Regions from separate parts of the Mesorhizobium sp. LSJC285A00 genome, predicted to be linked through region 2. Evidence: riboswitches for the same ligand, from Rfam matches in the RefSeq annotation. Region 2 holds a riboswitch; the other holds the start of a gene.
What was found. A riboswitch is a leader RNA that binds a small molecule or an ion and turns the genes downstream of it on or off. The one in region 2 is predicted to bind cobalamin.
Positions count from the first base shown of each region.

Region 1: another riboswitch for cobalamin. It lies ahead of metE (5-methyltetrahydropteroyltriglutamate--homocysteine S-methyltransferase); the one in region 2 lies ahead of X726_RS159680 (aromatic ring-hydroxylating dioxygenase subunit alpha).

Region 1 covers NZ_AYVK01000031.1:33,659-37,107, forward strand. The annotation lists gene X726_RS146270 (adenosine kinase) at 1-974, shown strand, start outside; cobalamin riboswitch at 1,287-1,488, shown strand; gene metE (5-methyltetrahydropteroyltriglutamate--homocysteine S-methyltransferase) at 1,579-3,449, shown strand, end outside.
Region 2 covers NZ_AYVK01000007.1:120,881-140,093, forward strand. The annotation lists partial or broken gene X726_RS1000000168635 (PDZ domain-containing protein) at 1-195, shown strand, start outside; gene X726_RS159725 (molybdopterin-dependent oxidoreductase) at 329-940, shown strand; gene X726_RS159720 (FAD-binding oxidoreductase) at 937-1,677, shown strand; gene X726_RS159715 (nucleotidyltransferase family protein) at 1,723-3,192, opposite strand; gene X726_RS159710 (glycosyltransferase family A protein) at 3,192-3,884, opposite strand; gene X726_RS159705 (glycosyltransferase) at 3,869-4,621, opposite strand; gene X726_RS159700 (glycosyltransferase family A protein) at 4,655-5,398, opposite strand; gene X726_RS159695 (hypothetical protein) at 5,395-6,444, opposite strand; gene X726_RS159690 (PqqD family protein) at 6,596-7,018, opposite strand; gene X726_RS159685 (hybrid-cluster NAD(P)-dependent oxidoreductase) at 7,181-8,281, opposite strand; gene X726_RS159680 (aromatic ring-hydroxylating dioxygenase subunit alpha) at 8,319-9,566, opposite strand; cobalamin riboswitch at 9,683-9,885, opposite strand; gene X726_RS159675 (DUF680 domain-containing protein) at 10,385-10,591, shown strand; gene X726_RS159670 (DUF680 domain-containing protein) at 10,657-10,860, shown strand; gene X726_RS159665 (DUF680 domain-containing protein) at 10,932-11,165, shown strand; gene ugpC (sn-glycerol-3-phosphate ABC transporter ATP-binding protein UgpC) at 11,239-12,351, opposite strand; gene X726_RS159655 (alpha-glucosidase family protein) at 12,418-14,082, opposite strand; gene X726_RS159650 (carbohydrate ABC transporter permease) at 14,088-15,242, opposite strand; gene X726_RS159645 (sugar ABC transporter permease) at 15,244-16,257, opposite strand; gene X726_RS159640 (ABC transporter substrate-binding protein) at 16,493-17,848, opposite strand; gene X726_RS159635 (substrate-binding domain-containing protein) at 18,213-19,213, shown strand, end outside.

The DNA.
Region 1 (3,449 bases), on a different contig from region 2:
TTTGCATCGGCAATGCCATTGTCGACATCATCGCCCAGTGCGACGAGGCATTCCTCGAGATCAACGGCATCATCAAGGGCGCGATGAACCTGATCGACACGCGCCGCGCCGAACTGCTCTACAGCCGCATGGGCCCGGCGATCGAGGCCTCCGGCGGCAGTGCCGGCAACACGGCGGCCGGCGTAGCCAGCTTCGGCGGACGCGCCGCCTTCTTCGGCAAGGTCTCCAACGATGCGCTGGGCGAAATCTATGCGCACGATATCCATGCACAGGGTGTCGCCTTCGACACCAGGCCACTCAAGGGCGAGCCGCCGACGGCGCGCTCTATGATCTTCGTCACGCCCGACGGCGAGCGCTCGATGAACACCTATCTCGGCGCCTGCGTCGAGCTTGGCCCTGAGGATGTCGAGGCCGACAAGGCATCCGGCGCCAAGGTTACCTATTTCGAGGGCTATCTGTGGGATCCGCCGCGCGCCAAGGAGGCGATCCGGCAGACGGCGAAGCTCGCACACGAGGCCGGACGCGAAGTGTCGATGACGTTGTCGGATTCGTTCTGCGTCGACCGCTACCGGGACGAGTTCCTCGAGCTGATGCGCTCGGGCACTGTCGACATCGTCTTTGCCAACAGCCACGAGATCAAGTCGCTCTACCAGACAAAATCCTTCGACGAGGCGCTGGCTCAGATCCGCAAGGACTGCAAGATTGCCGCCGTCACCCGTTCCGAAAAAGGCTCGGTGATCGTGCGCGGCGACGAGACCGTCACCATCCAGGCGACGACGATCCGCGAGCTGGTCGACACCACCGGCGCCGGCGACCTCTACGCCGCTGGCTTACTCTACGGCTACACGACCGGACGCAGCCTGCAGGATTGCGGCGATCTCGGGTCGCTGGCAGCCGGGCTGGTGATCCAGCAGCTCGGGCCAAGGCCGCGGCAGAATTTGCGCCGCGAGGCGGAACGGGCTGGGTTGCTGTAGATGCGCGGGCAACTAACCAGCCGCCCTACTGACGCGATGACCGCAGTGGCGGAACTGTGTCAAAGCTCGCTGCGATCTTCTGCATTCTAACGACGTTGTCACGCGCTTGAAGTCTTGTCCGAAATCCTTCATGGGCGACCTGCGAGGGATGTCGCAGCCCGACAGGAATCCATTAGTTGGACAATGGTGGCAGCGCAGCAGCGCAGCCAATGGGCGACTGAATATTTCACAATGTTAGACAAGCGTAAAAGCGCGATCGCATAACGACATAAACATTTGGTTATGCGTCATTGACAGGAGAGCGGATTGTTGTGATTGTCTGCGTGTCGTGGTTCTTCGCGTGCGGCGCTGCCGCAGCGAAGCTAAGAGGGAAGCCGGTGCGATGCCGGCGCTGCCCCCGCAACTGTTAGCGGCGAGCCAATCCACTCATGTCACTGAGGCGAATACCCTCGGGAAGACGGGTAGAGGCTATGACCCCGCGAGCCAGAGACCTGCCACGGCGAATTACGTCCACGGGCGGGGTGTCTCGGTGGCCGCTGCAACCGGCGTGCCGGCCTGCTAGCGCCTTCCTTGTCACCGACGCCCCCAACCATCGGGGTATGACATGACTGTCTCTCAGCAAATTCCTGTAGCAACGCTCGGCGTGCCGCGCTTCGGTCGTCGGCGAGAACTGAAATTTGCCCTCGAAAGCTACTGGTCCGGAACATCGTCCGCTGGCGACCTTCTTGCGACGTCGAAGGCGCTCCGAGCCGCTAGCTGGGAAGAGCAGCGCGATCGCGGCGTGTCGAAAATCCCGTCGAACGACTTCTCGCTTTACGACCATGTGCTCGACACCGCAGCCATGGTCGGGGCCATTCCATCCCGGTACGGCTGGAATAGCGGCGAGGTCCCACTTGACATCTACTTCGCAATGGCGCGCGGCAACCAGGGTCAGACGGAGGATTGTGGACACGCCGGTCACCAGGAGGAGGCTCATGGACCTGGTGTAACCGCGATGGAAATGACCAAGTGGTTTGACACCAACTACCACTACATTGTGCCGGAACTCGATGATGATCAGACGTTCGCCCTCTCGTCATCGAAGCCGGTCGATTACTTCCTCGAGGCTAAAGCTCTCGGCATTCACACACGCCCAGTCATCCTTGGACCCATCACCTTCCTCAAGCTGGCGAAATCGCGTGCCGAAGGGTTCGGTCCCATCGCGCTCCTACCGCGGCTGCTGCCCGTTTACGAGCAAGTCCTGCAGAGGCTGAAGCTGTCGGGAGCCGACTGGGTGCAGATCGATGAGCCAGCGCTTGTCCTCGATCTGAACCCGAACGAACGAGCTGCGTTCGAATTCGCCTATGGCCAGCTGTCGAAAGCCGCGCCCGAGCTGAAGATCATGCTGGCTACGTATTTCGGGTCGCTGGGAGACAATCTCGAAACCGCGGTTTCTCTGCCCCTGGCCGGCCTGCATATTGATCTCGTGCGCGCTCCCGAGCAGCTGGAAATGGTGGGTCGGCTCGCTCCGAAGGATCTGGTGCTCTCGCTCGGCTTGATCGATGGCCGCAACGTCTGGCGTGCGAACCTGCCCGCCATTCTCGACCGCATCAAACCGATCGTCGCCGGCTGGCCCTTGGACCGCGTCGAAATCGCGCCTTCTTGCTCGATGCTGCATGTGCCGATTGACCTGCGCATGGAGACGGAACTCGAGGCCGACATCAGGTCGTGGCTCGCCTTCGCGGCCCAGAAGACCGACGAGCTGGTCTTGCTGGCCCGGGCCCTTTCCAAAGGCAGGGATGCGGTGGCAGCCGCGTTGAAAGCTTCTGCCGAGGCTGCCGCCACTCGCTTGACGTCCACGAAGATCCATGACCCGCTTGTTGAGGGGCGGATCGCCAGCATTGACCATAGCATGAAACGACGAGAGAGCGCTTTTGGCGAGCGCTCCAGAGTCCAGGCCGGCACGCTCGGGCTGCCGCCGTTCCCGACGACGACAATCGGGTCCTTCCCGCAGACGCCGCAGGTACGCCGCGCGCGGTCCGCTCATGCGAAGGGCCAGCTCAGTTATGTCGACTACGAGATTTTCCTGAAGAAGGAGATCGAGTCAGCAATTCGTTGGCAGGAAGAGATCGGGCTGGACGTGCTGGTGCACGGTGAGTTCGAACGAAACGATATGGTACAGCATTTCGGCGAGCAGCTGTCCGGCTTCGCCTTCACTCAGCATGCCTGGGTGCAAAGCTATGGGTCGCGCTACGTGCGTCCCCCCATCATCTTCGGGGACGTATCGAGGCGCAATCCGATGACGGTGCGCTGGTGGCAATTCGCCCAGTCGCTTACGGAAAAGCCTGTGAAGGGAATGCTCACAGGCCCAGTGACCATTCTCAACTGGTCCTTTGTTCGAGACGACGTACCCCGCTCCGAAGCCTGCCGCCAGATCGCGCTCGCCATCCGCGACGAAGTGACGGATCTCGAAAGGTCCGGCGCAAGGATGATCCA
Region 2 (19,213 bases):
GACAAGGCAGCCGCCAATGCGGGCCTGCAGCCGGGCGACCTCATCGTCGCCGTCGACCGGTCGCCGGTGCGGAACGCGCGGCAAGCCAACCAGGCGATCGCCGAGGCCGGCAGATCGGGCCGGAAGTCGGTGCTGCTTTTGGTCGACCGGGGCGACACAACAATCTTCATCGCCGTACCCTTCGCCGCCGGCTGAGGCATGATGCGGCAGGCTCGCCGGACCACCGACAGGCCTGCCGCACGGCGTCGCCAAAATTCCTGTTGCCCGCTGCGACATCTTCGAGAACATTACGGCAGGCCGGCAATGGCCTGCTAAAACGGACGGTCCGATGGTCACTCGCGGTTTTTCCTCCGGTCGAAAGGCTCCGACGGAGACCGATGCGCGCATTCCGCCCGGTCAGTATCTCGAACAGGGCTTTCCGGTGCTGTCGGCGGGGCCGACGCCGCGCGTGCGCACCGAGGACTGGTCGTTCACGCTCAAGCACGGGCCACGCCCGATCAAGAAATGGAACTGGGCCGAGTTCAACGTGCTGCCCTTGACCAAGATGACGCGCGACATCCATTGCGTTACCGCCTGGACCAAGTTCGATACCGCCTGGCAAGGCGTGCTGGTCGACGACATTCTTGCCGACGCCGGCATCGAAGCGCCGACCGGCTTCCTGCTGGCGCATGGCTATGACGGCTACACCACCAACGTGCCGGCTAAGGATCTCACCGCGGGGAAGGCGATGGTGGCGCTGCTTTATGAGGGCAAGCCGATCACGGCCGACCATGGCGGCCCGGCGCGGCTCCTGGTGCCGCATCTCTATTTCTGGAAATCGGCCAAATGGCTGAACGGGCTGCAGTTCACCGAGCGCGACGAGCCGGGCTTCTGGGAATTGCGCGGCTATCACATCTATGGCGACCCGTGGCGCGAGCAGCGCTATAGCGGCGATCCATGAGCGAAGCGCCGCAATCTCCCTGGCAGACGGCGAAAATCACCCGGATCGAAAAGCGCACGCCACGCGTCACCAGTTTCTTCTTCGCGCTGTCACGGCCATTCGCCTATCGCGCCGGACAGCATGTCGATGTCAGGCTGACTGCGCCTGACGGCTACCAGGCGCGCCGCTCCTATTCCATCGCCTCGGCGCCGGAGAGCGGCGCCACGATCGAGCTGGCGATCGAGAAGCTCGACGATGGTGAAGTCTCGCCCTTCTTCCACGACGTCGCCGCGGTCGGTGACGAGATCGAACTGCGCGGGCCGCTCGGCGGCCATTTCGTCTGGTCCGATGGGGATGGCGGGCCGCTGCTTCTGGTCGGCGGCGGCTCCGGCGTCGTGCCGCTGATGGCGATGGTGCGTCACCGGACCTTGCGCAAATCGGCGGTGCCGGTGGCGCTGATGTTTTCGGTGCGGGTCTGGGACGAGGTGATCTTCCGCGACGAGCTGATCGGTCTCGGTGACCGCCGCGACGGGTTCGAGCTGGTGCTTACGCTGACGCGCGAGGCGGCACGGCGCCCGTCCGACTATTCGAGGCGCATCGACACGGCAATGGTCATGCAGGCGCTCACGCGGCTGCCGCGGCCGCCGGCGCTCGCCTTCGTCTGCGGGTCGAACACCTTCGTCTCGGCGGCTGCCCGGGCGCTGATCGACGCCGGCATACCAGCGGAAATCATCCGCACCGAGCGCTATGGCGTCTGAGAGGGCCACAGTGGTTCACCGTTTCATGGAGACAGCGAACCGCTCTCAGGCGGGTGAAAACCTTGCCGACAGCAATTGGAACGGCAGCGCGCCATAGGCGGCGACTTCGGCCTCATTGTCCCAGTTGCGGAACTGGCGCGATGGCCGTGCCTCGATCACCAGAGGCCGGCCGGTGTCGTCCACCGTTACCTTGCCGCGAAAGCGCAGCACACGTCCGCCGCCGGCGCGGCTGATCACCATGGAACGCAAGCGGGCGACGTGACCGCTGCCGGCATTGATTTCCATCTCGATGCGGCGGCGGACTGGCGGAACGACGATCCTGACGGTGACGTCCAGCATCATCTCTCCAGTCCTGTCCGGACGCGGCAGGGCCTGAGAAAGCGCGAACGGTTCCGGCGTCGCTCTTGCCTTGCGCAATGTCGGCCTGCCGCGCCAGACGGCAGCAGGCGTCGGATGCTGCAGTCGGCCCTTCTTGCGTTTCAGGCGCAACTGCTTGGCAAAGCCGCGCGACAGCCAGACGAGACCGCCGAAATCGGTGCGCGGCTTGGCCTGCAGCACCGAGGACCAGCGCGACAGGCCGGCGTGATCGGCGTTCGCAACCGTCCGTGCCAGTTCAGCCGGCGGCACTGCAATGCCGATTTCCAGGCTGAGGTAGGACAGCGCCACCGCCGCGGCTACGGCCAGGTGGCGCCTGGCGACGATATCGGCGAACACGTCCCAGTCGACCTCGTCGCCCTCGATGGCGACGGCGCAGTCGACCAGCCAGTCGCTGTGGGTGTGGGCATCGAGGCCGCCATGTGCGATGGCAAGCGCGATGCGGTCGGCCGGAGAGGGAACAAGCACGCGGACGCCATTGAAGTCGGCTGACAGCGCCCGCTGCCAGATCGCCAGATCATCTTCCGCGCTTTGCTGCGACCCGTCATAAGCGAGCTGGTGCAGGTCGATGTCGCCGAAACTGCCCTTGAAAAAATTCATCGAACGCAAGGACGCCAGCCTGGTGCGCAGATATTGCGGACTGACGCCGGTGGCGATCTGCCAGTCGCGTTCGCTAAGCACATCGAAGGCGGCAATCATGGCCTGCGAGCGCACCAGCATGTCGATGTCATGCGCCACCCGGCCGCGCTGCGCCGACGCGTTGACGGCGATGCGGCTGGCGCCTTTGATAAGCATCACCGCGCAGCCGGCGTCGATCATGGCCTGTAGCGCCGGCTCGGCTTCGCGCGCAGCCAGTCGCGATTTGGTCCACAGCATCTTTTGCAGGCCGACAAGACGTGGATAGGCCGGATGCCCAGCGAGCTTGCGGCCGAACCTGTCGGAGATCGCGGCCAGCAGCCGATGCTCGCGGAAAGCAGCATGGTCGATATCGTTCTCGTCGAGCCAGCGCGCCGCATAGCCCCCGGCCGCCTCTTCATCGGGGAGCAATGCGGCCTTCAGCAACTGGTCGAGGCCGCCCGTGGGCCATGACCAACCATAGTCCGGAAACCGACGGCCGATACGGCGCATGGCATTGGCCATCAGTCGGCGCTCGCCTTTTTCGCTGCTCGCCTTTGCATGGCCAGCCTTACGACTTCGAGATAACCGCGATCGCGCACGGGGTCGCGTCCATAGGACATGCTGTCGGGCCGGATGCGGCGCAAGGTCAGGACATCGTCGAGCATGGCAAGCGCAAAGCCCGCCTCGCGGACACGGGCGATCCAGTCGACCATGTCGCCGCGACCGCCTTGCGGGTCGATGATCGGACCGACGGCCTCGGCTACCTCCCGGCGGATCATCATCGTCGTGCGCGACCAGCCCGCCACCGCCACGTCCTGTTGCACATCGGGCTTGTCATCGCGAAACGTCCGCCAGTGGGCAAAGACTCCTGCCGTCGCGGGAAACCGCTCGAAATGCTCCAGCTGCCTTTCGATCTTGGTCGGCAGCCACAGATCGTCCGCATCGAGCGTGGCGACGAAGGGCGTCGCCAGCGCGGCGATGCCCCTGGTGGTGGCGCTGCCTGGTCCGGCATTGTCCTGGCGCAACACCTGCACCGGCATGCCCAGCGCATTGACCACCGCGACCGTATCGTCGGTCGAGCCGTCATCGACGACGATTATGGCGTCGGGCTGGACCGTCTGGGCCGCGACCGATCGCAGCGTCTCGGCGATGGTGGCGGTCGCGTTGAAGGCCGGAATGACGACGCCGTAGCTGGCCATCACAGGAAACGCCAATTCGCAAGTTCCTTGAAATCGAAGATGCCGTCGACAGGGTGCAAGGAGCGGTCGGCCTCGCGCCGTTTCATCGACTTGTAGACGGCGCGCATGAATTCGCGAAAAGGAACATCGGCCTGCCTGGTCATGTTGCCGGGATGGCGCCGGTAATAGAGCGCAACAGTGTCGGGCATCGTGAATTTCGGACCGCTTTCGAAAGTGCGCAGCAGATAGTCGGTGTCCTCGGCCTGGTGGAAATCCTCGTCGAAGCTGCCGATGCGTTCGACCAACCGCCGGACGAAGATAGCGGGAGACAGGTGAATGCCGCGAACCGTCATCGAGTGGCTGTCGGCTGTCGGCTCCAGCGTATCGTCATCTATGTCGTCGACCAGCGTCATGCGCGAATAGGTGAGCTCGAGGGTGGGGTCTGCGTCGAAACAGGTCAGATCCGCCTTGAAGCGGCCCGGCGGGGAAATGTCGTCGGAATCGAGAAACGATACCAGCCCGGTCTGCGGCAGCAATTGCCGCAAGCCCGCGTTGCGTGCCCGCGTCACCCCGGCATTCTGCTGCTGGAAAAGGCGAATGCACGGCGCCTCCGCGATCAGCGAGCGCACGACCGCCACCGAACTGTCGGTCGAACCGTCATCGATAACGATGATGTCGAGATCGGCGGCATCGCGCTGCCTCAGCAGCGAGCGCAGCGCCGAGCCGACATGGCGTTCGCGGTTGTAGACCGGCATGATCACGCTCAGCTTCACGCACGCATTCCAGGCTGTGATCTATTCATTCTTTCACCACTCTGCCGGGCGCTTGATCTCGAAAAGCCCCTCGACCGGGCGCCGCGACGGATCGGCCTTGCGCCGCCGCAAGGATTTCTGAATCACACGCAGATATTCGCGCACCGCCACATCCCTTTGCTTGGTCAAATTGCCGGGGTGGCGCCGGTAGTATACCGCGACGGTGTCGGGAAAAATGTGCTTTGGGCTGGTTTCGAAAATGCGCAGCAGATAGTCGGCGTCTTCGCCCTGCCGGAACTCCTCGTCGAAAGCACCTGTACGGTCGATGAGTGCCCTGCGGAGTATCCCGGCGCTAAGGCTGACGCCGCGCACGGTGGGACCTGCGCCGCCCCGTGCCGGCTGCAGGGTTTCGTCGTCCATGAGATCGACGCGCGTCATCAGCGAGTAGGTCAGCTCGAGCGCAGGGTCGGCCGCGAACAGGGGTAGGCCAGCCTTGAATCGTCCAGCCGGCGAGACGTCGTCCGAATCCAGGAACGACACCAGTTCGGTTTGCGGCAGCAACTGCCTCAGCCCTGTGTTGCGCGCGTTGGCCACGCCCTGGTTTGCCTGCTGGAACAGGCGGATGCACGACGCTTCCCGCATGATGGCGCGGACGGCTTCAACGGAGCTGTCCGTCGAGCCGTCGTCGACAACGATGATATCGAGATCGGCATCGTCGCGTTGCCTGAGCAGGGACCGCAACGTCGAAACGACATAGATCTCCCGATTGTACACCGGCACAATGATGCTCAACTTCATGCAGCGCCCCGAAGGACGAAATCCGCAATCGTGCCGGCGATCTCGCGCGGCTCGGTCCCCAGCGACAGCCGGTAGCATGGCAGATCGCGGGTAAGCTCGCTGAAAAAGCGAAAGCCCGCTTCCCGCTCGCCCGGCATCTGCACGATTCCTGACGGGGCCAAGGCGATCATGGCATCCTTGCGCGATATGGGCATGACCGAGCTTCTCGCACCTCCCCTGATATGGGGCACTATCAAAGCAATAATGTCCAGACTTGCAGGAGGTGGTCGAGGCGCGATCTCGTCGATGCGAAAGGCATGCTTGCCTTGCCAGTTCAGCGGTTGGTACGACTTTAGCCGACCCTCCAGCTTCAGCCGCTTGAAGCCCTCCGGATCCTGCTTGAGCGTGGCAAACAGCGGATAGGCCGTCACCCCCTCGGTCCGGTCGATCAGCACATAGTCGTCGCCGACGCTATCGAGCCCATTGAGCAGGCCGGCGACGACCGTTCCCGATTTGCCGGCACCGCCGGAGCCCGCCAGCAACACGCCCTTGCCATCGATGCCCAGCGTGCCGGCATGGGTGAGCCGCATGCCGCGCGCCGCATATTCCCAATGCAGGAAGGCGCGTAGCGGCGCCCCTTGTTCCCATGGCGGAAAGGCGTCGGCCGACATCATCAGCTGCGCCCCGACATGGCGTTGCGGATCATGGAACTGCCAGAAGTCGAGGTCATGATAGTAGCTGCCGCGCAATCCGGCCTCTTCCAGCCGGTTGGCAAAGGCATGATGGTTGTAATCGCCTCGGCCCCAGGTGGCCGGGGCGGGGACGCCATCGATGCCCCGGTGGGCGACGAAAATGCGGCAGCCGTCAGATGCAGACGGATTGCCCGGAGCCGGTATGAAGGCATGGCCGATGGTATCTGCCAGCGTGCCATGGTCGAGATGGACACTCAGGTCCAGCCCCGGCAACCGCACGCTGGCGGTAACGGGATAGAATGCGGCGGCGCTTTCCGCGGCCGCCAGCACATGGCGGGCATAATCCGGCAGGGTTTGCAGCGTGATCAAAGGCATGTGTTGGTTGTTCAGCGTCCAGAATTGCGCCGGGTCGCCTGATGCATGTCGCTCGGGGTGGCCCCGGTTTTGAGACGACGACATGCATAAAATCAAAGATCTAAGCGCGTCGCCTGAGTCCGTTCAAACGCGACGCGCTTTAGGGAAACGATTATGCCTGTTTCACCGCCGGCCAGCCGAGAGGTTCCTCGACCTCATGGATCGGGTCGACAATGATGAGATCGGCAAGGTCGTCATGGACATCGACCTTGAGCGGCTCATTGCTGGCAGCAAGCGCAGCCGACAGCTCGCCCGAAAGCGGTTGTGCCGGTGTTTCGGCTGGCGCAAGCAACCCGAAATCGAGCAGTCGGGCAACGAAGCTTTCGAGGTCGGCTAGGCTTATTTTTGCGGCGCCCGCGGCAGCTCCGACCAGCGCTTCAGTGGCGACGCCGGACGACAAAGCCTGCCAGACCCGGCTGCCGGAATCGGAAAAGCCAAAATACTTACCGTTCGAAAGATCGAGAACGACGGCTTCGCCATCGAATGATTCGAAAACGATGTCCTTGCTTGCGACCGCGTAGACCCGCTGTTGCATCGCTCTGTCCCCCGTTCCATGCGCCCATGAAGGGATGCGCCGGTTTCACGGTCTGCCCAGCCCTTCCTAAGTGCGTCTAAATCACTCGGCCTATGCTTGGCAAGACAAAGACCCGCGAACACAACGCCTGCGTCGGCGACCGTTGCGGCGAAGTCGACCGGCTCAAGCCTCGATTTCGAGCGCCGACAATGGTTTCGAGCAGCAGGCAAGGATAAAACCGTCATCGATCTCGTGGTCGAGGATGCCGCCATTGTGGCTCATCTCGACTTCGCCGGAGACCTTCTTCACCTTGCAGGTGCCGCACAGGCCGAACTCGCAGGCGGCGGGAATCCGCACGCCCGAGCTGCGCGCGGTCTGCAGCACGGTCTGGCCGGCGACGCAGCCGGCGTCGACCTCCGAAAGCGAGAAGCGGATCGGCGTCACGGCTTCGACAGGTGCAGCGATGCCGTCCTCGACCGGGGAGGCAAACGGCGCCGGAATTTCCTCCACCACAGGCGCGGCAAAGCTCTCCTGATGGTATTTCGTCAAGTCGAAGCCGGCGGCATCCAGCATGCCGCGCACGGCGCGCATGAACGGATCGGGGCCGCAGCAGAAGATTTCGCGCTCGCGGAAGTCCGGAGCCAGCAAGGGCAGCCGGATCGCATCGATGCGGCCCATATGGCCGTACCAGCCTTCGCGGCTGGAACGTTCCTCGATCATGAAGCCGAGCGACAGGCCGGGCATATGGCCGCCGAGCAGTTCGAGTTCCTTGCGGAAGATGATCTCTTCGGCACGCCGCGCGCAGTTGACGAAACCGACATCGGTCCATGGCGCGCAGTCGTTCAGCCAGCGCAGCATCGAGATCATCGGCGTCACGCCGGAGCCGGCGGAAATGAACAGGTATTTGGCCGCCGGGTGGCTGTGCAACGAGAAGTCGCCGGCCGGTCCGTAGGCCTTGACATGCGAACCGGGCACCAGATGGTCGAACATCCAGCGCGTGCCGATGCTGCCGGCCTGCGCCTTGATCGTCACCGCGATCGAAAACGGCCGCGATGGCGACGACGACAGCGTGTAGGTGCGCATCAGCGGCCCGTCCGGTGTCGGCAGTTCCAGCGTCAGGAACTGGCCCGGCTTGTAGCGGAACCAGGTCTGGTTGTCGGAGCGGAAGGTGAAGGTCTTGACGTCGGGCGCCTCGTCGCTGACGCCGATCACTTCCAGCACCTGCAGCCTATCGTTCCACGGCGCCATCTGGTCAAGATGGCGATAGAGCCCAAGATCCGTCATCGCATTCATCCTCTGGTCCCTCTTCGCCTGCTCCAGCTCACGCGACGCTGCGTAGCGCCGGCCGGCCGCCTTCGGCAAGGCGCGGGCCGATGAAGGCCGCGTACCATTCGACGAACTGGATCACGCCGCCCTCGTGCAGCTCCGAATAGGGGCCGGGCTCATAGGCCGGAGACAGGATGCCAAAGGCGTTTTCCTCGACGATGCGGCGGTCCTGGTCGTTGGTCTCGGTCCAGACATGGGTGAGCTCCTCAAGGTTGTAGTCGACCCCCTCGACCGCATCCTTGTGCACCAGCCACTTGGTCGTCACCGCGGTTTCGGTGGCGCTGATCGGCAGCACCCGGAAGGTGACCGCATGGTCGATCAGTATGTGGTTCCAGGTCGTCGGATAGTGGTAGTGCATCAAGGTGCCGATGCGGTCGGCGGCAACAGTGTCGGACAGGTTCTTCGTCACCGCGCGCTTTCCGGACATCGTGTAGCTGACGGCATCGCGCAGCAGCGGCGCGCGGGTGGCGCGGTATTGCCCGGCCGGATCGATGCGGAACTTGCTCGGCAGGCCCGCCGCCTCGCATTTCGCCCAGTGCGCCAGCATCTCCGGATCGCTGTCGGCGCCCTGCACGCCGGTCACCGTCGGCGCTTCGGGGAATGTCTTGCACAGCTCTGGATGATTGCCGGCGCAGTGATAGCATTCGCGGTTGTTTTCCCAGACCAGCTTCCAGTTGCCCTTCTCGATGATGGTGCTCTCGAAGGCGACCTTGGCTTCATTCAGCCGGTGCGGCTTGAGGTAGGGCTCTATCATGGCGCGCATCGGGGCAAAGTCGGCAGGTTCTTTTGCCAGGCAGATGAAGATGTAGCCGCCGACGCTCTCGCAGGCGACGGGCTTCAGGCCGAACTGGCTCTTGTCGAAACCGTCGGCCATCTGGCGGGCAAACAGCAGCCGGCCGTCAAGCTCGTAGGTCCACTGGTGATAGGGGCAGACAAGCTTTGCCGCCATGCCCTTCTCAGTGTTGCAGACACGGCTGCCGCGATGGCGGCAGGAATTGTGAAAGGCGTTGATGTTGCCCTTCTGGTCGCGGACCAGCACCACCGGATAATCGCCGATCTGCACGGTGATATAGCTGCCGGGCTTCGGCAGTTCGCAATCATGGCCGATGAACAGCCAGTCGCGATACCAGATAAGCTCCATGTCGAGCTTGAAATAGTCCGGGTCGGTGTAGAAGGGCTGTTCCAGCGAAAAGCCTTGCTTGCGGCCGTTCAGGAGCCTCAGCATGTCGTTGCGCGTATCCATAGTTCTGTCCTCGTGGTTTAAGGACTGAACTTGGTGGTGATGGAGGAAGGATCGGACGCAGGCCGGCGCGGCGCCGGACATGCACTATCCACCTCTTGACCGCCCACCGCGATCAGTCGAGTCTATGCATCTCGGGCTGGTTTCCGGGCTCTGGAGTTGTCCTTGCGGACCATCGCGACACCTTCCCAGGCTGCTGCCCAGTGGTCTCCCGTTGCGACTTCAACTCCACCACCGTTGCGGGGGCAGCGCCGGATTCTGACCGGCTTCCCAATTCTCCGCTGCGTCGTCACGAAGCGGCACCTGAGGTGCGATCATCTAATCACGGCAGCGATCGCGACGTCGGCATGAAAGCGACATCATATCCATGCGGCGCGACACGCGCGGCATACGCCCCGCCGACCACCGAAGGGCTGAGATCCTGTCTTGCGGCGCTATCATCGCCGTTTCGAATCGCTGCGGATCCAGTTCCGATCGGGGGCAAAAAGGGCTCAACGGTATCGAAAAGTTACTATTAGCAATCTCTAATCGAACCGAACGGTTCGTTTCTGTTGACAATGCGTGCAGGACGGTGTGAACGACGGCCCGGAAACCGACACCGGAGCGAACCACTCGGTTCGACATAAGCAACTGAAAACAATGCGATAAATGACCATAGAGGAACTTCCTGGCACAATTTCAAGGTGCAGGACCGTGGTCCACACGGAACAACTTCGTGATTGGAAACCAGCCTATGGCTTTCCCACATCGGGGCTGTCCGAACGACGCGAATTCCTCCCAAGACACGCCGCTAGACGGACAGACAAACTGGAGTACTAAAAATGAAAAAGATCATCCTCACTGCCGCAGCCGTTTTGGCGATCACCGGCAGCGCCTTCGCCGGTAGCGACAATTACGGTTCCAATGGTGCGAACCAGCCAGCCGTCTCGGTCGACAGCTCGTATACGGCTTCCATTCAGAAGCCGGCGCACGCTGACAAGCAGCCTGTCGTTCAGGGCGCCGACCGCGACCTCTACGGCAATCGCTGATCCCGACCAAAGAAGGGCGGCTAACCCGTCGCTCTCGGGATCCCAAAAAATTCAGGAGTATTGAAATGAAAAAGATCATCCTTGCTGCCGCCGCCGTTTTGGCTATCTCCGGCAGCGCTTTCGCCGGCAGCGACAACTACGGTTCGAACGGCGCCAACCAGCCTGCGATTACGTCGACCGATAGTGGCCATACGGCTTCGGTTGAGAAGTCGGCTCCAGCCGAGCAGGCGCCTGCCCACGGTGCCGACCGTAACCTTTTCGGCCGCTAAAAGCCGGTTTCCAGCACGTGGCGGGCTTATCCGCTGCAGCTGGCGGCATCAGAAAAATTCAGGAGACTAAAATGAAGAAGATCGTTCTTGCCACCGCAGCCGTTCTGGCTATTTCGAGCGCTGCCTTTGCCGGCAGCGACAATTATGGCTCCAATGGCGCCAACCAGCCGGCCGCTGCCGTCGACACCACCCGCACTTCGTCGACCGGCACCAACTCGGCGGTCTACAAGCTGCTGAACTCGTCGAACGACCAACAGAAGTTCGTTCCTCAGAGCAGCGACAGGGATCGGTTCGGCAACAACTAACAGCCGAAGCTTAAAAAAAGAGCGGCGGGCCTGGCCCGCCGCTCTTTTTTCATGCCTGTACGACGCAGCTATCTCAAGCCGCCTTCACTTCCACCGGCTTGAGCGAGAAGGAGTGCCCATCGGCGTCGAAGATGTGCAGGTCCCCGGCATCCGCGGTCAGTCGCAGCTTTGCCCCGCGCTTGACCTCGACATTGCCGGGCAGCTTGGTCACCAACGGCAGGTCAGCGCGGCCGATATCGACATAGACAAGCTGCACCTCGCCGAGTTGCTCGACATAGTCTACCACGCCCTCGAAAAGATATTCCGCGCCGGTGGCGGCCGACAGATCCTCCGGCCGCACGCCGAAGCTGACTGCCGCACCCTTTGCTGACGCCGGCGTTGCGATCGGCACCGTTGCCTTGCGGCCGCCGACATGGCTGACGATTGTCGGGTTGCCCGTCCTGTCGATTGTCGCCGGCAGGATGTTCATGGCCGGCGAGCCGATGAACTGGGCAACGAACAGATTGCCGGGCTTCTTGTAGAGGTCCATCGGCGTGCCGACCTGCTCGATATGGCCATCCTTCAGCACGACGATGCGGTCGGCGAGCGTCATCGCTTCGACCTGATCGTGGGTGACGTAGATCATGGTCGTGGCAGGCATCGATTCCTTGAGCTTGGCGATCTCGATGCGGGTCGCGACGCGCAGCGCCGCGTCGAGATTCGACAGCGGCTCGTCGAACAGGAACACTTTCGGATTGCGCACGATGGCGCGACCGATGGCGACACGCTGGCGCTGGCCGCCCGACATCGCCTTGGGCAGGCGGTCGAGATATTTGGTCAGCTGCAGGATTTCGGCGGCCTGCCGCACCCGCTTGTCGATCTCGGCCTTGCTTTCCTTGCCGATCTTCATCGAGAAGGCCATGTTGTCGTAGACGGTCATGTGCGGATAGAGCGCATAGGACTGGAACACCATGGCAATGCCGCGCTTGGAAGGCGGCACGTCGTTCACCACCTCGCCGGCGATCTTCAGCTCGCCGGAGGTGATCTCCTCAAGCCCGGCGATGGACCGCAGCAAGGTCGACTTGCCGCAACCCGACGGGCCGACGAAGACGATGAACTCGCCCGACTTTATGTCGAGGTCGATGCCGTGGAGAATGTGCAGATTGCCGTATGATTTCTTCACCTGTCTCAGCGTGACATCGGCCATAATTTCCTCCCAGTGATTTCCCTAGAGAACCTGGATTTCCTCAAAAAATCCAGTTTCGTCAAAAACTCAGTCGATGCGCCCGAACCAGGCGCCGTAGCCGCCGAGGCGGATGGAACCTGTGCCGGATTGTCCCGAAAAACCGTGCCCGGCCAATGGCAGCAGCGCCTGACCACCGAGATCGACCTCGGCCGGCTTGCTGGCCAGATTGAAGACGCAGACGATCTGCTCATTGCCCTCACGGCGGGTGAAGGCGACGGTGTCGCCCTCGCTTTCGATGAACTCGATGTCGCCTTTGGCCAGGGCCGGATGCTGGCGGCGGAAACCGAGAAAGCGCCGGTAGTGCTCGAGCAGCGAGGCCGCGTCGCCCTGCTGAACATTGACCGCTTGCGACAAGTGCTTGCCCGGCACCGGCAGCCAGGGCTTGGCCGTCGAAAAGCCGGCATTGCTGGCGGTTGCATCCCACACCATCGGCGTGCGGCAGCCGTCGCGGCCCTTGAATTCGGGCCAGAAGCGAATGCCGTAGGGGTCCTGCAGATCCTCGAACTGCAACTCGGCTTCGCCCAGCCCAAGCTCCTCTCCCTGATAGAGGCAGACCGAACCGCGCAGCGACATCAGCAGCGCCGAGATAACCTTCAGATAGGCGGCCGGGTCGGCCTCGTCGGCGGCCCAGCGCGAGGCCGGACGCATCACGTCGTGGTTGGAAAAGGCCCAGCACGACCAGCCGTCGCTGGCGACCTTGCCGAAGGCTTCCAGCACCTGGCGCACCTTGGCGGCGCTGATCTTTTCCGGCGCCAGGAAATCGAAGGAATAGCACATGTGGACGCGTTTGCCGCCGGCGGTGTAGGCGGCGACCACTTCCAGCCCACGCTGCGAATCGCCGACTTCGCCGACCGCGGCGGCCGCCGGATATTCGTCGAGCAGCGCCCGGAACCGTTCGAGGAAGGCAAGGTTTTCCGGCCGGCTCTTGTCGTAGATATGGTCCTGGTAGTTGTAGGGATTGACCGCAGGTGCTGTCTGGTCGTTGCGCTCTTCGGGCGGCAGCGGCGGATTGTTCTCCAGCCCCTGGCTGTGGAAGTAGAAATTGATGGTGTCGAGGCGGAAGCCGTCGACGCCGCGCTCCAGCCAGAAGCGGGTGACGTCGAGCAGCGCGTCCTGGACTTCCCGATTGTGGAAGTTGAGGTCCGGCTGCTCGGACAGGAAATTATGCAGATAATATTGCTGGCGGCTGGTGTCCCACTGCCAGGCCGAGCCGCCGAAGATCGACAGCCAGTTGTTGGGCGGCGTGCCGTCCGGCCTGGCGTCGGCCCAGACATACCAATCGGCCTTGGGATTGCTACGGCTGGCGCGGCTCTCCTTGAACCATGGATGGTTGTCGGCGGTGTGCGACAGCACCTCGTCGATCATCACCTTGAGGCCGAGGTGATGGGCTTCCGCAACCAGCGCGTCGAAATCGGCGAGCGTCCCGAACATCGGGTCGACGTCGCAATAGTCCGAGACGTCGTAGCCGAAATCCTTCATCGGCGACTTGAAGAAGGGCGAAATCCAGATGGCGTCGACGCCGAGCGAGGCGATGTAGGGCAGCCTGCGGATGATGCCCTTGAGGTCGCCGATGCCGTCGCCATTGGAGTCCTGATAGGAGCGCGGATAGATCTGGTAGATCACCGCGCCCCGCCACCAGTCGCGATCGACGGCGAGATCGGGCTTCGAGGTCGCCTTCAAAGCGGCTTGCATAAGTCTCAACCTCCTTTGACCGAGCCGGCCAGCAGCCCGCGGACGAAATAGCGCTGCAGCGAGAAGAACACGATCAGCGGCACGATAATGGTGACGAAGGCCGATGTCGTCAGGATTTCCCAGTCGCCGCCGCGCGAGCCGAGCAACGCGTTGAGCTTCGCGGTCAGCACGATCTGGTCCCCTTCGGTACCGAGGAAAACCATTGCCACCAACAAATCGTTCCACACCCACAGGAACTGGAAGATTGCAAAGGACGCCAGCACCGGGAAGGACAGCGGCAGCACGATCTTGACGAAGATTTCGAAATCGCTGGCGCCATCTATGCGCGCCGATTCCATGATCTCGCGCGGCAGGCCGGCAATATAGCTGCGCAGGAGATAGATGGCGAAGGGCAGGCCGAAGCCGGTATGCGCCAGCCAGATGCCGAGATAGGTTTTCGACGGCACACCGAAGAAGATGCCGACGCCGTTGTAGATCTTCAAAAGCGGGATCAAGGACATCTGCAGCGGCACGACCAGCAGGCCGATGATTGTGGCGATCAGCAAGGCGCGGCCGGGAAAACGCATCCACGCCAATGCATAGGCGGCGAAGGCGGCGATCAGGATCGGGATGACCGTCGCCGGGATGGTGACGGTCAGCGAGTTTATGAACGAGCGGCCGATGCCCTCCGAAAACAGCACGGTCTTGTAATTGTCGGTGGTGAATTTCGGTGGCGCCGACGAGGCGTAATAGACGCGCTGGCCACGGTCGCCTTCGAAAGCCTTGGGCGAACTCATGACGAACGTTCCGTCGGCATTGAGCTGCAAGGTCACGCCGTCGCCGAGATCGGCAGTGGTGCCGGCCGGATATTGCGTCGGTGCCGCCGACTTGACGCCGAAGGCGCTGATGTTGCGCGCAGCACCGTCGCCGAAGATATTGCCGGCAAGCACGAACTTGCCGTCCTTCTCGACCTGCGCCGAGGCCGGCGGCAGGCGGCCGGCTTCAGTCTGGCTGGAGCTGGAGAACGAGTTCCACCAGCCCGAGGCGATGATCTGGTCCTTGTCGCGCAGCGACGAGACCAGGATGCCGAGCGTCGGCACGGTCCAGACGGCGACGAAGACAAGCACGGCGATGTGGACGCCGAAGCGGCTGGCAAAGGACTTTCCGGTCGCGACGGCCATCTCAATGTCCTCCCGTCTCTTTGTTCGCCTGGCGGATGTTCCAGACCATGATCGGGATGACCGCGATCATGATGATGATGGCGATGGTGGCGCCGCGGCCGAAATCGCCGCCGCCGCGGAACATCCAATCGAACATCAGATTGGCCAGCACCTGGCTGTTCCATTGGCCGTTGGTCATGGTCAGCACGATGTCGAACACTTTCAGCACCAGGATGGTGATCGTCGTCCAGACCACGGCGATGGTGCCCCAGATCTGCGGCACCATGATCTTCCAGAAGATCTGGAACGGATTGGCGCCGTCGATGACCGCGGCTTCAAGCGTCTCTTCGGGGATGCCGCGCAACGCCGAAGACAGGATGACCATGGCAAAGCCGGTCTGGATCCAGATCAGGATGATCATCAGGAAGAAATTGTTCCAGAACGGCAGCGATATCCAGACCTGCGGCTGGCCGCCGAAATACTGGATGATGGCGTTGAGCAGGCCGATCTGCGTCTGGCCCTCGCCGCGATATTCGTAGATGAATTTCCAGATCACGCTGGCGCCGACGAAGGAGATCGCCAGCGGCAGGAAGATCAGGCTCTTGGCGATTGTGCCCCACCAGATCTTGTCCGTGAGCACGGCGATTATCAACCCTAGAAAGGTGCAGGCGGCGGGCACCACCGCCAGCCAGATGATGTTATTCAGGATCGAGTTGCGGAACTCGCGGTCGCCGAACGCCCATTCATAGTTGGCGAAGCCGACAAAATGCTGGCCGCCGCGGTCGAGGAAGGACAGCCAGAGCGTCGCCACCACCGGATAGATCAGGTAGACGGTGAGGATGATCATCGCCGGGCCGACGAACAGCCACGGACGGACCAGTCCTTGCCGGCGCAGATTGTCGATGGCCGCAGCCCCGGCCACGCCGCGCGACGGGAATATCAGGTCGACCAGCTTGTTGGCGCCCCAGAAATAGGCGACGCAGCCGCCGACGCCGATGATGATGACAAAAATGGCCGATAAGATCTGAGCAGCCATGGGTCCCTCTTCCCTGCGCATGATCGGCCGGGCCTTGAACAGCCCTGGCGATGTGGCTCTGCGCCGATTTAAGTTATTCTGAAACGAACGAACGCAAATCGGTCCGGCGTAAGGCGCCGGTCGGATCCGGGCCATAGCGGCCCGGACCCAGTCTGTGGAGGAAGTCCTGAATTTGCCGCCAAAGCGGCTGATTACTTGGCAGTGGTTACTTGCCAGCTGACTGCTTGCCAGCTGACTACTTGATAGCGTCCCAGCTCTTCTGGATGTCGGTGGCGACATCCTGCGCCGACTTGCCGCCGACCAGATCGATCATGCCGGTCCAGAAGGCGCCGGCGCCGATCTTGCCCGGCATCAGGTCCGAACCGTCGAAGCGGAAGGTCGAGGCATTGGCAAGGATATCGCCCTGCTTCTTCAGCGCGTCGCTGGCATAGGCATCCTTGTTGACCGACTTAAGCGGCGTGACGAAGCCGCCCTGGGCCATCCAGATTTCATGTGCCAGCGGCATTTTCAGGAATTCGATGAACGCGCGTGCACCCTTCGAGTCCTTGGTGATCATGGCCAGCGTGCCGGCGCCGAGCACAGGCGTGCCCAGCTCGGGCTTGGATGCATAGGGCGGGAAGTAGAAGAAGTCGGCGTCCTGTCCAACCTTTGTGCCTTCCGGGAAGAAGGTCGGGATGAACGATGCCTGATGGTGCAGGTAGCATTTCGGCGGCACCGAGAAGAGGCCCTTCGGGCTGTCGCGGAAGTCGGTCGCGGCAACCGCCTTGGCCCCGCCGTCGACCATCTTGTCGTCGGTCGCGATCTTGCCGAAAATGTCGATGGCGTTGACCACCGCCGGATCGTTGAACGGGATCTCGTTCTTTACCCACTTGTCATACACGTCGGGCGCCTGGGTGCGCAGCATGATGTCTTCGACCCAGTCGGTCGCCGGCCAGCCGGTAGCGCCGCCTGAGCCGAGGCCGATGCACCACGGCGTGCCGCCGTCGGCGATGATCTTCTTCTCGAGATCGGCGAGCTCTTCCTGGGTCTTGGGAACCTTGTAGCCGGCTTCCTCGAAATTGTCCGGCGAGTACCAGACCAGCGATTTCACGTCGGCCTTGTAGGGAAAGGCGAAGAAGCCCGGCTTGCCGTCCTTGTCCTTGAAGGTGCCGAGATCGACCCATGACTGGCCGGCGCCGTAATTGTCCTTGATCCATTTGGCGGTGTCGTCGCCCAGCGGCGTCAAAAGGCCCTTGGACGCCAGATCCTGGATCAGGCCCGGCTGCGGCAGTACGGCGATATTGGGCGGGCTGCCGGCCTGGGTATCGATGACGATCTGCTGTTCGTAATTTTCCGACGAGGAGTATTTGATCTCGGCGCCGGTGGCTTCCTGAAAATATTCGAGAACAGTGCGGATGAGGCCTTCGTCCTCGCCGCGCCAGGGCCCGAAGATAGTCAGTGTCTCGCCCTTGAGATCGACCTTCTTCAGTTCTTCGTAATTGGCCCAGTTGAAGCGCTTGTCTTCCCCGGGCTTGAACTTCAGTTCGGCTTGCGCCGGCAGGGACAAGGCGAGCGTGGCAAACGCTGCGCCAAGCAGAAGCATCTTCTTCATCGGTATTCCTCCCAGTGTGGACACATACACCCGGACGGAACCTCCATTCCGCCCGCCGACGCTGCAGGACTGTGACTCGTTCAGAAAGGAACCGCAACCTTTCGAAGAGTCTTCCAAAGCGCTTTGGTCTTTTTGATCTCGCCATTGAATCGGCTGGAAGTCAAGAGGGCGGTGGGCTAATCGATTTAATTTCGAGCTGGAAGACTTGGTAAAGTGCGCTGCAGCATAGTTTTACGGCGGTGCAGCAGCGTATTAAGCTTCAAACTGGCCTGACCAGTGCGTATGGTCGACCAGCTTGGCCGCGCCCATTGTGGCGCCGCGTGGCTTCAAAATTAAAAGCGCTTTGAGGCTTGGAGGCCTCCCGGTGAACCTGAAGCAGCTCTCTCATATGCTGGCCCTGTCGCAGACAACGGTAAGCCGTGCGCTCAACGGCTATCCCGAGGTCAACGAGGAAACCCGCCGGCGTGTGGTGGATGCCGCCAAGCGCCACGGCTACCGGCCCAACCCGAGCGCGCGCCGGCTGGCGACCGGCAAGACGGGCATGATCGGTTATGTCCTGCCGACGGGCGCCTCCGTCGACATCGACCCGCATTTCGTCGAATTCCTCTCCGGCCTCGGCGACTATGCCCGCTCGCACGAGCTCGACCTGGTGCTGTCGCCGGCCGATGCCGACGACCAGGAAACCACCTATCGCCGCATCGTCGCCAACCGACAGGTCGACGCCGTCTACATCTCCTCGCCGCGCCCGGCCGACCGGCGGGTGGCGCTGGTCAACACGCTCGGCATTCCCTTCATCGTCCATGGCCGCAGCGAGGGTTCCGATTTCGACTACCCTTTCACCGACATTGACAATGAGGGCGGCTTCCACGATGCGGCCCGGCTGCTGGTTCAGCTCGGCCACCGGCGGCTGGCGCTGATCAATGGCGACGACCGCGAGACCTTCGCCATCCACCGCGAGCGCGGCATGCGCAGGGCGCTGGCCGCGAGCGGCCTGACGCTCGGCGAGCGCCATGTCTGTTCACTCACCATGACCGAGGAGAACGGCTACCGCGCCGCCAGGCGCCTGCTCGAACAGAGCGAGCGGCCGACGGCGATCGCCTGCTCCAGCCTGATCATGTCGCTCGGCGTCGTGCGCGCGGTGCGCGACCTTGGCCTGACCATTCCCGGCGACCTGTCGTTGATTGCCCATGACGACGTCTTTCCATGGCTGAAGCCGGAGAATTTTTCCGTGCCGCTGTCGACGACGCGCTCGTCGATCCGCCTCGCCGGCGCCCGCATCGCCAAACGCCTGGCAGCGCGCATTTCCGGCTTGGAAGAAGGGGCGCGGGGCGAGGTCTGGCCTGTCGACCTGGTGGTGAGAGGCTC